One region of the Halalkalibacter oceani genome, then DNA from elsewhere that is predicted to be linked to it. Evidence: riboswitches for the same ligand, from Rfam matches in the RefSeq annotation. Region 1 holds a riboswitch; each other region holds the start of a gene.
What was found. A riboswitch is a leader RNA that binds a small molecule or an ion and turns the genes downstream of it on or off. The one in region 1 is predicted to bind S-adenosylmethionine.
Positions count from the first base shown of each region.

Region 1 (4,263 bases):
ACTGTCATCCGCGGCGATGTCTCCCCTACACGGATTGGCAACCGTGTAAACATTCAGGATCAGTGCATGCTTCATCAAAGTCCGAAATACCCTTTGCTGCTGGAGGACGATGTCTCAATCGGACATCAGGCGATGCTACATAGTTGTACGATTCGCAAAAAAGCATTAGTCGGCATGGGTTCGATTATTCTCGATGGCGCTGAGATTGGCGAGGGAGCATTTATCGGGGCAGGCAGCCTAGTTCCCCAAGGAAAAAAAATACCGCCGAACATGCTGGCCTTTGGCCGCCCGGCAAAGGTCGTCCGTGAGCTGAATGAAGATGACCTGGCAGAAATGGCCCGAATCCGGCGTGAATATGTAGAAAAAGGCCAGCACTATAAGCAGGTCATTGCCGAGACAAAACAATAAGTGTATAAGATTGATTATTATTATCAATACTATATGTACAACGCAAAAGAGCTTAAGACAAAAGGGTTGGTTCCTTTTGTCTCAAGCCCCGAAGCAACAAATCCGTTCGTTCCAGCACAACCGCTGACATTTGTAAGCACTCTTTAGTGGGTCGGTTCAAAGGTTTTGCAGTCCGTTTCTTCAGAGCGGGCGGCCTGCTCTCCTTTGTGGCTCACGACATAAATTCTGTCAGCGTTACAGTTGTTTCCATCTTCCCAATATACGCAATTATTCACTTCGCATAATACATCTTGCGCCATGTTCAATCACCTCCCTATTCATTAGTGTGACCAAAAAAAATAGCTCCCATACTCTTTAGACGAGTAGGGAACAAAGCGATTGCCTTCCTGCAAAAGATGCTTTCAGCCAGCGATGTAACACCCAGCCGGCACGCTTTCCGCTCATTTCTTGGAGGCTGGGGAAAAGGAAAAAACACCTTTGGCCCAGCCTTTAAAAACCAGGTACATTGTTTCTCTTTTTTTTACAAACCAGCCTGCGCTTTCAAATCGTCCGCTTTATCTGTCTGCTCCCAAGGAAGCTCAACATCCGTGCGGCCAAAATGTCCGTAAGCAGCTGTTTGCTTATAAATAGGTCGACGTAAATCGAGCATTTTAATAATCCCCGCTGGACGAAGATCGAAATTGTCGCGGATAAGTGTAACAAGCGTTTCCTCAGAAACCTTTCCTGTTCCGAACGTATCGACAGAAATCGAAACCGGACGGGCAACTCCGATCGCATAGGCAAGCTGAACCTCACATTTGTCAGCGAGACCGGCCGCGACGATGTTTTTCGCGACATAGCGGGCCGCGTAAGCACCGGAACGGTCAACCTTTGTCGCATCCTTACCGGAAAACGCCCCACCGCCGTGACGCGCATAGCCGCCATAAGTATCGACGATGATTTTCCGTCCAGTTAATCCGGCATCGCCCTGTGGCCCGCCGATGACGAAACGGCCTGTCGGGTTAATGAAGTACTTCGTATCTTCGTCAATCAGCTCTTCCGGCACAACCGGCTTAATGACATGCTCCTTCAGATTGCGCTGGATCTGCTCCAGGGAAACTTCAGGATGATGCTGAGTGGAGATAACAATCGTATCAATCCGCAGCGGCTGATCATGTTCGTCATATTCAACGGTAACCTGTGTTTTTCCATCAGGTCGTAAATAAGGAAGAACATCTTCCTTCCGTACTTCTGTCAAACGTCGTGCTAATTTATGGCTTAACGAAATCGGAAGCGGCATAAGCTCTTTCGTTTCATTATTAGCATAACCAAACATTAAGCCTTGATCCCCCGCACCAATCGCTTCAATCTCTTCATCGGTCATCTGGCCTTCGCGCGATTCAAGCGCGCGGTCAACACCTTGCGCAATATCAGCGGATTGCTCGTCAATCGACGTAAGAACAGCGCATGTTTCGGCATCAAATCCGTATTTGGCACGAGTGTAGCCAATTCCTTTAATCGTTTCCCGGACCGTTTTCGGAATATCAACGTATGTGCTTGTCGTAATTTCTCCCGCCACAAGGACAAGACCTGTCGTCACAGACGTTTCGCATGCTACACGGGCGTTTGGATCCCGTTTCAAAATTTCATCAAGAATTGCATCTGAAATCTGATCACAAATTTTATCAGGATGTCCTTCCGTTACAGATTCAGACGTAAACAAACGACGGCTTCTTTTCTCTGTCATGATTGATTTCCTCCTTTAAACACTGCCTTCTCTCTAGCATGTGTCTTTCTTTGAGACGGCACTCATGTCCCACAGAATGGGAGATACCTTCCTGGTTAAGACGTGTATAAACGATAAAAACCCTTTTCCATCGAGGAAAAGGGTTGAATGTTTACCTTTCGCCTCTTATCGTTCAAGGCAAATAGCCTTGCAGGTTAGCACCTTTAACACTCATGGCTTTGAGTATTGGTTGCTGGGCTTCTTCGGGCCTGTCCCTCCGCCAACTCAGGATAAGAGTATCCGTTCGACGCATATCATATCGCACATCACGTGTACTGTCAACCGCAAGTGGACAAGATTAACATAAGGAAACGGGTTGATTCTTCCTTATCATTATCTGTCCGGTCATTCTACCTGATACTTCCATCTTATGCAGAAGGAAAAAAATGTCGACAAAATAACCAGTTAATTGGATGACAGCCTTTTTTGGCTACACAGGTACCTTTTTTTCTTTATAATTCGCACGATAAAAAAAATTCGCTAATAGTATAGACTATTAATCTAAATGTGTTATACTATTAACCAAGTTAAAGCTGTTAATGTTAACCAAATTATATGATGAAAGAAAGGGTGCGGCAATGAAAACGATTAGCCTACAGACAGAACTAGCAGAGTTACTTAATCAGGACCAGGTCCATCATGATTTACCGATCTCATCTCTAATCGAGGAGGCGTTAATGCGCGGCGAAGGAAAGCTTTCTGTTACCGGTGCATTAAGCGTCGAAACAGGCGCCTATACGGGCCGCTCCCCTAAAGATAAATTTATTGTGAAGGAAGAAAGCGTTAAGGATAAAATTAACTGGGGAGCTGTAAACCAGCCGATCGAAAAAGATGTTTTTACCCGTCTTTTCCAAAAAGTTGTCCGCCACTTAGGGCAAAAGGATAAACTTTACGCGTCAAGAGGCTTTGCCGGCGCCGATGAAGGATTCCGTTTACCGTTAAAAGTCATTAACGAATTTGCCTGGCAGCAGCTTTTCGCCCGTCAATTGTTCATCCGTCCGACGGCTGAAGATGCCGAATCTTACGATAATGCGTTTACGATCGTTTCAGCGCCAAGCTTCAAAGCTGATCCCGCGGTCGATGGTACGCTGTCCGAGACCTTTATTATCGTCTCCTTTGAGGAACGAATTGTCCTCATCGGCGGAACCGAATATGCCGGAGAAATGAAAAAATCGATTTTCTCCGTGATGAATTACTTACTTCCTGAGCAGGATGTCCTTTCGATGCACTGCTCGGCCAATGTTGGCCGGGAAGGCGACGTCGCCTTGTTCTTCGGGCTGTCCGGTACCGGGAAAACAACTCTTTCCGCCGACCCTCACCGCTCGTTAATCGGCGATGATGAGCATGGCTGGTCAAGCAACGGCGTGTTTAACATTGAAGGCGGCTGCTATGCGAAATGTATCAACTTATCAGCTGAAAAAGAGCCGCAAATTTGGAACGCGATCCGCTTCGGCACCGTTCTTGAAAATGTCGTGATTGATGAAAAAACCGGCGAGCCGGATTACGACGATGTATCGTTAACGGAAAATACGCGCGCCGCTTATCCATTAGAAGCGATTCCAAACGCGATTTTCCCAAGTCTGGCGGGACACCCAAATACGATTATTTTCTTAACAGCTGACGCGTTCGGCGTGCTGCCGCCAATCAGCAAGCTGACAAAGGAGCAGGCGATGTATCACTTCCTTTCCGGCTACACGAGTAAATTAGCCGGAACAGAGCGTGGCATCACTTCGCCTGAAGCGACCTTCTCAACATGCTTTGGCGCACCGTTTTTGCCACTACCTGCTGCCCGTTATGCTGAAATGCTCGGTGAAAAGATCGACCAGCATGATGTCGATGTTTTCCTCGTCAATACAGGCTGGTCTGGCGGCCCTTACGGCGTCGGCAGCAGAATGAACCTCCAGCATACCCGGGCGATGGTTCAGGCGGCGTTGCACGGCGAGCTCCGCACAGTTGAAACGACGGTTGATCCGATTTTCGGTCTTCACATCCCGCTTCACTGCCCTGGAGTACCGGACACTGTCTTAAAACCGCGTGATACTTGGTCCGATCAAGCTGCCTACGATGCAAAAGCAGCAGAATTAGCAGCT
Region 1 covers NZ_JBEPKD010000007.1:6,510-10,772, reverse strand. The annotation lists gene ABMB67_RS09745 (gamma carbonic anhydrase) at 1-408, shown strand, start outside; gene ABMB67_RS09740 (DUF1540 domain-containing protein) at 552-707, opposite strand; gene metK (methionine adenosyltransferase) at 929-2,134, opposite strand; SAM riboswitch class I at 2,297-2,410, opposite strand; gene pckA (phosphoenolpyruvate carboxykinase (ATP)) at 2,752-4,263, shown strand, end outside.

Region 2 (4,263 bases), on a different contig from region 1:
TCCTCGGCCTTCGTTCGTTCCTTTTTCACATCAACGAAGCTGAATCGTTTGAGAAAGTTTCCAAGGCTTGATGCGGTCAAGTTCGTAACGACCGATTCTTCGACGAGCACCCCTTCCTTGCGGCGCTCCTCCGGCACAAGCGCGATCCGCTGGCGCACCGCCTCGGTCGGACTGGCAATGGTGACATTCTTCCCTCTGAGCGAGATCGTGCCGGCTTTTAGCTTCTCTGCTCCAAAAAGCAGCTTGCACAGCTCGGTTTTCCCGGCACCGACAAGTCCCGCTACGCCGATAATTTCCCCGGCTCTCACTGTCAGGCTGACATCATCAACCTTGTCGCCGTCAGAAATATGGGCAGCTTCCAGCACCACCTCCCCCGCCGTTTGCCTGCGCTCCGGAAACTGGGCTTCGAGCGACTTACCAAGCATATGCTCAATCACCCTCGTCGCGCTCGTTTCACTTGTACGTTCACGGGAAATATAGCAGCCATTTCTCATCACTGTGATTTCCTCGCAAATCTCAAACAGTTCTGGCAGGCGATGAGAAATGAAAATGACTCCGACATCCTTTTGCTTCAGCTCATTTACAACGCGAAAAAGCTGCTTCGTCTCTGTCATACTGAGCGGTGCCGTCGGCTCATCTAAAATGAGAAATTTGCATTCCGTCGACACGGCGCGGGCAATCAGCACCATCTGCTTTTCAGCAAGCGAAAGCTCACTGACCAGCTTTCGCGTCGGCAGCTTGACTTGAAGCGTCTCGAGGATCACCGCTGCCTGCTGATGAAGCCTTTTCCAGTCAATCATCAGTTTCTTCTCTTTATTGGCCACAAGAGCATTCAGCATAATGTTTTCCGCGACTGTTAAGCTTGAAACAAGCGCTGTATCAACTTCCTGGTAAACGATTTGAATGCCGTGCCGCCGGGCATCCTTTGGGGAGCGGATGTCAATGAGCTCCCCATCAAGGTAAATCTCCCCGCTGTAGTGATTGTACACGCCGGACAGCACCTTCATTAACGTCGACTTCCCGGCGCCATTGGCGCCGATCAGCGCGTGGGCCTGTCCGGTCTCCATTTCAAAGGAAGCCTCGTCCAATGCGCGCACACCGGGAAATTCGATTGAAATATTGCTCATTTTCAGGTTCATGCCATCACCTATTGGTTATGATGTTCTTTCAGTATCGTCATCCACTCTTCTTCAAACGCATCAGATATGCCCCAGCCTTCAATCACGTCAGCAAGGTTAACCATATTGACCGGTTCTGACCCGCCGATGAGGCTCTCTCTTGAAATCAACGATGCTTCCAAATCATAGGTTTGCGGGGTTTCCTCTCCGGCAAGCTTCTTCGCTAAAATCCGCAGATTGATCGAGCCGATCAGCTTCGGATCGACAGCAGCCGTGTAGCTCCACGTGCTGTTTTCCTGCTGCATCACTTGAAGATCGGCATTTGATACGTCAATTCCGTAAATCGCGATTTCATCACGGCCCGCTTCCTCCAGCGCACGAGCGGCCCCGATCGCAAAGGCGTCCCATGTCGCAAAAATCGCATCAATCTCCCCTTCAGGGTATTTGTTCAGCATCGCCGCGACCGCATTTTGTGTCTGTGTCGACGTATCCTCAGAGGCGACCCCAAACCGTTCAAGCTCGTTCAGCCCCGGATTTGCCGCAAGCACTTCCTGATAGACGTTGTTGCGGCGTACCATTGGTGGAAAGCCGTCAACCCAAAGATAAATCATGTTCGCTTCTCCGTTGAAATCCTCAACGAGCTGGTCAAGCGCCAGCGTCGCCAATGCTTCGTCATCCTGAGAAGTCAGCGTTACGCCTTCAATCTCTTCCAATTCAGCAATCGAATCGAACGTAACCACTTCAATTCCCGCCTCACGGGCGCGCTCAACCGCATCATAGGTCGCCGCATCGTCGCCATGCGATAAAATCAGCCCATCAACGCCAGCATCAATCGCTTGAGAAATTGCATCATGATAACGGGCCGTATCGCCGTTTGCTGTAAATACGTCGACATCAAAGCCGAGTGCCTCTCCTTCTTCCTTTACTCCGGCCAAATATTGCGCTGTATGATCATCGCCGCCGATTTTGCGGATCACTCTGATTTTCGTTTCTTCACCGCCGGCAAATCGTTCCGGCACACCTTCGATCGTGTCGCTTTCCGCTCCACCGCCCTGCTCTCCTGTTGACTCTTCTCCAGCTCCGCAGCCGACAAGCGTTACGGCAAGCGCCGCTGCCACTACTGATTTCCACCACTTATTTTTCTTCATTTGTCTCTCTCCCCTTTTTTGTCGGCAAAACATAAAAAAGCCTCTTTCACTCACGATCGAGAAAGAGGCGGAATGGACTGGCTCCGTCCTCTTATCTTTCAGCTCGTTTCACATGTAAAACGAGCTGTTGGATGTAGCACCGTGTCTTTACACCTTTTAGGCTTCCATCAATCTCCTTGATGAACAGACCGGTTGCCGGGCTTCATTGGGCCAATTCCCTCTGCCAGCTCTCGATAAGAGTGAATCATGTAATTTTATGTTTTACATTTTGAATTCTGAGAGTAATCATACGAGTCAGACATTCGTTTTGTCAATAGATTTTCGCAAAAATAATTCATAATTGACAGACGACTCTTCCTCTGGCATAATTCATTACATCATTTTCTAACGACAATACCAATACGAATACTCTTATTAAGAGCAGGTGGAGGGACGAGCCCGATGAAGCCCGGCAACCTGTTTCAACCGAGCGGTTGATTCAAGGTGCTAATTCTCTCAAGCGCAAAGCTGACAGATAAGAGGACATAGAATCATAGAATGGGTCCTCTTCTTTTTCAAAAAAGATGAGGATTTTTTTGTGATGGTAACGAAAGGAGGACTCCGCTACGATGAGTCATATTACGGCAACCTACAAGGTGTTTGACCAAAAAGGCGACCTCGCTAAAAAAGCGGAAGGCATCGCGCTCGGCCTGACAATCGGCTCCTGGACAAACCTTCCCGCACTGGAAAAGAAGCAGCTTGAAAAGCACAAAGGAGAAGTCATCTCTGTCGAAGAGCTTGTGCCAACGGCGGATGACAACCGTTATTTCTCCAGCAAACGGACGGTCGGCCTGATTAAAATCGCCTACCCTGCCGCCAACTTCAGCGCGGATCTGGCAGCGATTTTGACGACGATGTTCGGCAAGCTATCCCTCGATGGAGAAATCAAGCTTGTCGACATTGAGCTGTCGCCCCAGCTTGAAGCCCAATTTCCTGGTCCGCAATTCGGCATCAGTGGCGTCCGGGAACGACTCGATGTGTTTGACCGCCCACTGTTAATGAGTATTTTTAAAGGGATGATCGGCAAGGACATTGGTGAATTTCAGCAGCAGCTCAAGCAGCAGGCCATTGGCGGTGTTGACCTTGTCAAAGACGATGAGATTCTGTTTGATAATGAGCTGACCCCATTTGAACAGCGGATTACGACCGGCGTCCAGACGCTGGCTGAGGCCTATGAAGAAACCGGAAAAAGAACGCTGTACGCTGTCAACTTGACCGGACGGACGTTCGACTTAAAAGAAAAGGCGAAGCGCGCAGTCGATCTCGGTGCAAGCGCATTATTGTTTAATGTGTTTGCTTACGGCCTTGATGTGCTGCAAAGTCTAGCCGAAGATCCGGATATTGCCGTACCGCTAATGGCCCACCCGGCTGTTTCCGGGGCGATGACCGGCTCGCCTTATTATGGCTTCTCCAACAAAGTGCTGCTCGGCAAGCTGTTGCGCCTTGCTGGCGCCGACCTTGTCCTCTTCCCTTCTCCTTATGGCAGCGTCGCTTTGGAAAAGCAGGAAACGCAGGACATTGCGACAGCATTGACCACGCAAAGCCAGCTCAAGCCGGCCTTCCCGGTTCCATCGGCCGGGATTCATCCGGGGCTGACACCGCTTTTAATCAATGACTTCGGCCACGACGCGGTCATTAACGCCGGCGGCGGCATTCACGGCCATCCGGCCGGCGCTGATGCCGGGGCCCGTGCCTTTAGAGCGGCGATCGATGCTGTGCTCGCCGGACAGACTCTTGATGAAGCCGCCGGACAGCAACCCGAGCTGCGCACCGCGCTTGAGCTGTGGGGGCAGCGATGATGAGTTCAATTGACGGACGAAAGCCGATCATTTTCTGTGATTTTGACGGCACGATCACCACTAAGGACAATATTATCGCGATTATGAAGGAATTCGCCCCGCCCGGCTGGGAGCAGATTAAGGACGAAATCCTCGCCCAGCGGATTTCGATACGCGAAG
Region 2 covers NZ_JBEPKD010000001.1:58,316-62,578, reverse strand. The annotation lists gene ABMB67_RS00320 (sugar ABC transporter ATP-binding protein) at 1-1,139, opposite strand, end outside; gene ABMB67_RS00315 (sugar ABC transporter substrate-binding protein) at 1,148-2,266, opposite strand; SAM riboswitch class I at 2,355-2,506, opposite strand; SAM riboswitch class I at 2,675-2,787, shown strand; gene ABMB67_RS00310 (2,3-diketo-5-methylthiopentyl-1-phosphate enolase) at 2,875-4,104, shown strand; gene ABMB67_RS00305 (2-hydroxy-3-keto-5-methylthiopentenyl-1-phosphate phosphatase) at 4,104-4,263, shown strand, end outside.
Region 2: linked by a shared signal. The riboswitch ahead of ABMB67_RS00310 (2,3-diketo-5-methylthiopentyl-1-phosphate enolase) and the one ahead of metK (methionine adenosyltransferase) in region 1 are both predicted to bind S-adenosylmethionine.

Region 3 (4,263 bases), on a different contig from region 1:
AGTTCTTTAACACAAGCGGGCAAAAGTATCGCGAATTAGGTTTAAAGGACAAGCTTGCGGGAATGTCAGAGGATGAGGCTCTGGAACTTCTGGCCTCTGACGGGATGCTGATCAAGCGCCCGCTCACAACCGACGGAGAGAACGTAACCGTTGGATTTAAGGAAGAGCAATTTGAACAGGTTTGGCAATAATTCATTTTGTTTTATTGAAAAAGTAGGTATAATTAGAAAAAACAGTGGATCATGATGGAGGGATTTTTTATGAGCAATTTACCAAATGAGTTAAAGTATTCTGAAGAGCATGAGTGGGTAAAAGTTGAAGGAGATAAAGTTCGTATCGGGATTACGGACTTCGCTCAATCCGAGCTTGGCGACATCGTGTTTGTCGAGCTTCCGGAAGTCGGGGACGACATCGAAGCGGACGAGCCTTTTGGCAGCGTAGAATCGGTCAAAACGGTTTCTGAGCTTTATGCTCCTATAAGCGGCAAGGTTGTTGAAGTGAATGAAGAGCTTGATGATTCTCCTGAATTTGTCAATGAATCCCCTTATGAAAAAGCGTGGATGATCGTTGTCGAGCCAAGCGATTCTTCAGAAATTGACAAGCTGATGACAGCGGAGCAATACAAGGAAATGATTTCAGAGGACTAAAAGAAAGCTAATGGAGCTGGGATAAGCAGGTTGATGTTACCTGTTGCCCCAGCTCTTTTTTCTCGTGCGACGGCATCGTAAAACGATGAAAGGGCACCATAACAGTAACTTCTGATAAGGAGGTTATGAACATGGGATTTGTCCGTGTCGATGTAACAGGACAAGTAAAAGGGAAATACGAAGCGGGGACGCTGAATCTTTACATTGGTGACACCCAAATTGGGAAAGTGTCGGAAACGAGTCAAGGCCTGCAGCATGACATGTTCCAGGGCTATGAATTTGAACAGGACAAAATTTACCGCTATGAGCAAGAAAAACCCGAACAAATCACCTCCTATGTCGACAGCTGCGAAGAAGGCTGGTGTTAAAGAGCTGTATCAAAAGATGGTTTTCCTTTTGATACAACCCCAAGCAGTAAGCGAAGTCTGCGCCTTATGTTTAAAAGTCTGTACCGAAGCGTTTTTCTTCGGTACAGACTTTGCGCAGAACGAAGCCACTGCCAGCAGTAAGGCATCGCTATCCACTAAGTATTTCCCCTGGCACACTGGCGCCTTCTTACCATGATCTCTCCTCCTCTTAAATAGTTCTATTTTTCAGAAAATATCTTCCATATCTTCCTTTAACATTGGAAAAGGCAAAAAGATTGACAAGTATTTTTTCCTCGTGCTATTATTTCTTCATGCTAAAAGTAAGTATAATTTAGCTCTTATCGAGAGCGGTGGAGGGACTGGCCCTGTGAAACCCGGCAACCATACCAATGGTGCTAAATCCTGCAAAGCGGAATGCTTTGAAAGATGAGAGAGAGGCTCGTGTTCGCAACCTTTCTGTTCATTTGCTGATGCACAGGAGGGTTTTTCTTATGAGAAACGTTCTGACATCCAGGAAACAAGTACTGTGCAAAAAGAAAGTTAAGTGATCGGAAAGGTGTGATTTGATGATTACGTTGCGCGATATTTACAAAGTATTTCAGACGAAGGATGGTCCGGTCCGTGCGGTGGACGGGATTGATTTACAGATAAACGAAGGCGAGATCTTTGGCGTTATCGGTTATAGCGGCGCTGGGAAAAGTACATTGATCAGAATGGTGAATATGCTGGAACGGCCGACTCAAGGGGAAGTCACGGTAGCCGGGCGCAACCTTTCGCAGTTACATGAGAAAGAGTTGCGGAAAGCGCGACAGGAAATCGGGATGATCTTTCAGCATTTTAATTTGCTTTGGTCCCGTACCGTGCGCGAAAACATCGCATTCCCGCTTGAAATCGCCGGAGTAAAGAAACCAGAGCGTGATCGGCGCGTTGATGAATTAATTAAACTTGTCGGTCTGGCCGGCAGAGAAGAAAGCTATCCTTCACAGCTTAGTGGCGGTCAAAAGCAGCGGGTCGGGATCGCCAGGGCCCTGGCGAATAATCCGAAGGTTCTTCTATGCGATGAAGCGACATCCGCTTTAGATCCGAAAACAACGGACGCGATTCTCGACTTACTCGTCGACATTAATGAAAAGCTTGGATTGACGATTATCTTGATTACGCATGAAATGCATGTCATCCGGAAAATCTGTCATCAGGTCGCCGTAATGGAAGCGGGCAAGGTCGTTGAGCAAGGGCCGGTACGCGAAGTGTTTAGAAAGCCAAAAGAGGCGATGACAAAGGAGTTTGTCAAGCAAATAACCGAGCCGGAGGAAACAGCCGACGCGATTTCGCATATGCTGGCTGAATCTCCTGAAGGGAAAGTTGTCCAACTGACATTTGTCGGAGAAGAAACAGAGCGGCCGCTTATTAGCCAGCTGATCCGTCAATTTGATATCGACGTCAATATTGTTCAAGGGAAAATAACGAAAATCCAGGCGGGCTCTTATGGAACGTTGTTTATTGCTCTTGATGGAAAACCCGAACAAATCGAAGCGGCGATTGCCTTTATCCGCAGTAAGCAGGTTGAGGTGGAGGTGATTTCGCATGTTGAATGAAGTGAAATGGGACGGATTGTGGAATGCGACAGTGGAAACAGTTTATATGACCGGCATCTCCGTAGCGGCAACATTCTTCCTCGGTCTTATTCTCGGCTTGATTTTGTATTTAACAAGTAAAGGGAACCTGTGGGAAAACAGGTTTATCAACCAGCTGTTCAGTTTATTTGTTAATGTTTTTCGCTCTATTCCATTTATTATTTTGATTATTTTACTGATCCCGTTTACGCGTGCCCTTGTCGGTTCGATGCTTGGCGCGAACGCCGCCCTGCCGGCTTTAATTATTGGAGCGGCTCCTTTTTACGCGCGGATGGTGGAAATTGCTCTCCGTGAAATCGATAAAGGGGTCATTGAAGCCTCCAAGGCAATGGGTGCGAGCAACTGGACGATTATCCGCAAGGTCTTGATTCCGGAAGCGTTGCCGGCGTTACTATCCGGCATTACCGTGACGGCGATCGCGCTCGTCAGTTATACGGCGATGGCCGGAGTGATCGGCGCCGGCGGTCTTGGGCATTTTGCCTTTTTGGAAGGATTCCAGCGTTCCAACAGTCAGATTACATTCGTGGCAACAATAGTCATCGTGATCATTGTCTTTATTATTCAATGGATCGGCGACTATTTTACCAATAAAACAGACAAACGATAACGAAGGGGGAAACAAACATGAAAAAGTTTTTACACTTGATTGGAGCAGCGACATTGGCCCTGTCCTTGGCGGCGTGCGGGGGCACCGATGAAGAAGCACCTGATACGGGAGCGGATGAAGCAGGTGAGGCGCAGGAGGAAGCTGTTACATTAAGCGTGGGGGCATCAGCTGTGCCACATGCTGAAATTCTTGAAGCGGCGAAGCCTTTATTAGCAGAAGAAGGAATTGAGCTCGAAATTGTGCCTTTCCAGGATTATATTTTGCCGAACCACGCGTTGCGTGACGGCGATATTGATGCAAACTATTTTCAGACGCCGGGTTATTTAGAAATGCAGATCGAAGAAAATGATTATGATTTTGTTAGTATCGGAGAAGTACACGCAGAACCGATCGGGATTTATTCACAGGAGTACAGCAGCCTCGATGAGCTTCCAGAGGGCGCGAACATTATTATGAGTGATTCAATCAGCGACCATGGCCGGATTTTGCCGATTTTTGAACGTGCCGGCTTGATTGAGCTGGATGTAGCGGAAGGCGAGCTTGCCACAGTCGATAACATTGTCTCCAACCCGAAAAATCTCCGTTTCGGTGAAACTCAGGTTGAAGCAAGAATGCTCGCGCCATCCTTTGAAAGCGGCGAAGGAGATGCCGTGGCGATTAATACGAATTACGCGCTGGAAGGCGGCATCGACATTGAACAGTACGGAATCGCGTTTGAAGGGGAAGACGTCCTTCAACCGAACTTAATTGTTGTCCGGGCTGAGGATGAAGAACGTCCAGAAGTGTTAAAGCTGCTGGAAGTTCTCCAATCCGAGGAAATCGAACAGTTTATTTTAGAGACGTATAACGGAGCCGTTATTCCGATTTCACAATAACAATTAAATAAGAAGAAAGTGGGAGTGTGGAGAAAAAGGTGTTCCCTTTTTGCCACACTCCCTTTCTTTAATTTAGCTTTTGCGGCTGGAGTGTCCATGTACTTTCCCTCTTTATCCGGTCATCTTTGGAGC
Region 3 covers NZ_JBEPKD010000009.1:67,397-71,659, reverse strand. The annotation lists gene ABMB67_RS11840 (arsenate reductase family protein) at 1-191, shown strand, start outside; gene gcvH (glycine cleavage system protein GcvH) at 261-647, shown strand; gene ABMB67_RS11830 (YusG family protein) at 779-1,015, shown strand; SAM riboswitch class I at 1,351-1,448, shown strand; gene ABMB67_RS11825 (methionine ABC transporter ATP-binding protein) at 1,582-2,610, shown strand; gene ABMB67_RS11820 (methionine ABC transporter permease) at 2,600-3,256, shown strand; gene ABMB67_RS11815 (MetQ/NlpA family ABC transporter substrate-binding protein) at 3,274-4,131, shown strand.
Region 3: linked by a shared signal. The riboswitch ahead of ABMB67_RS11825 (methionine ABC transporter ATP-binding protein) and the one ahead of metK (methionine adenosyltransferase) in region 1 are both predicted to bind S-adenosylmethionine.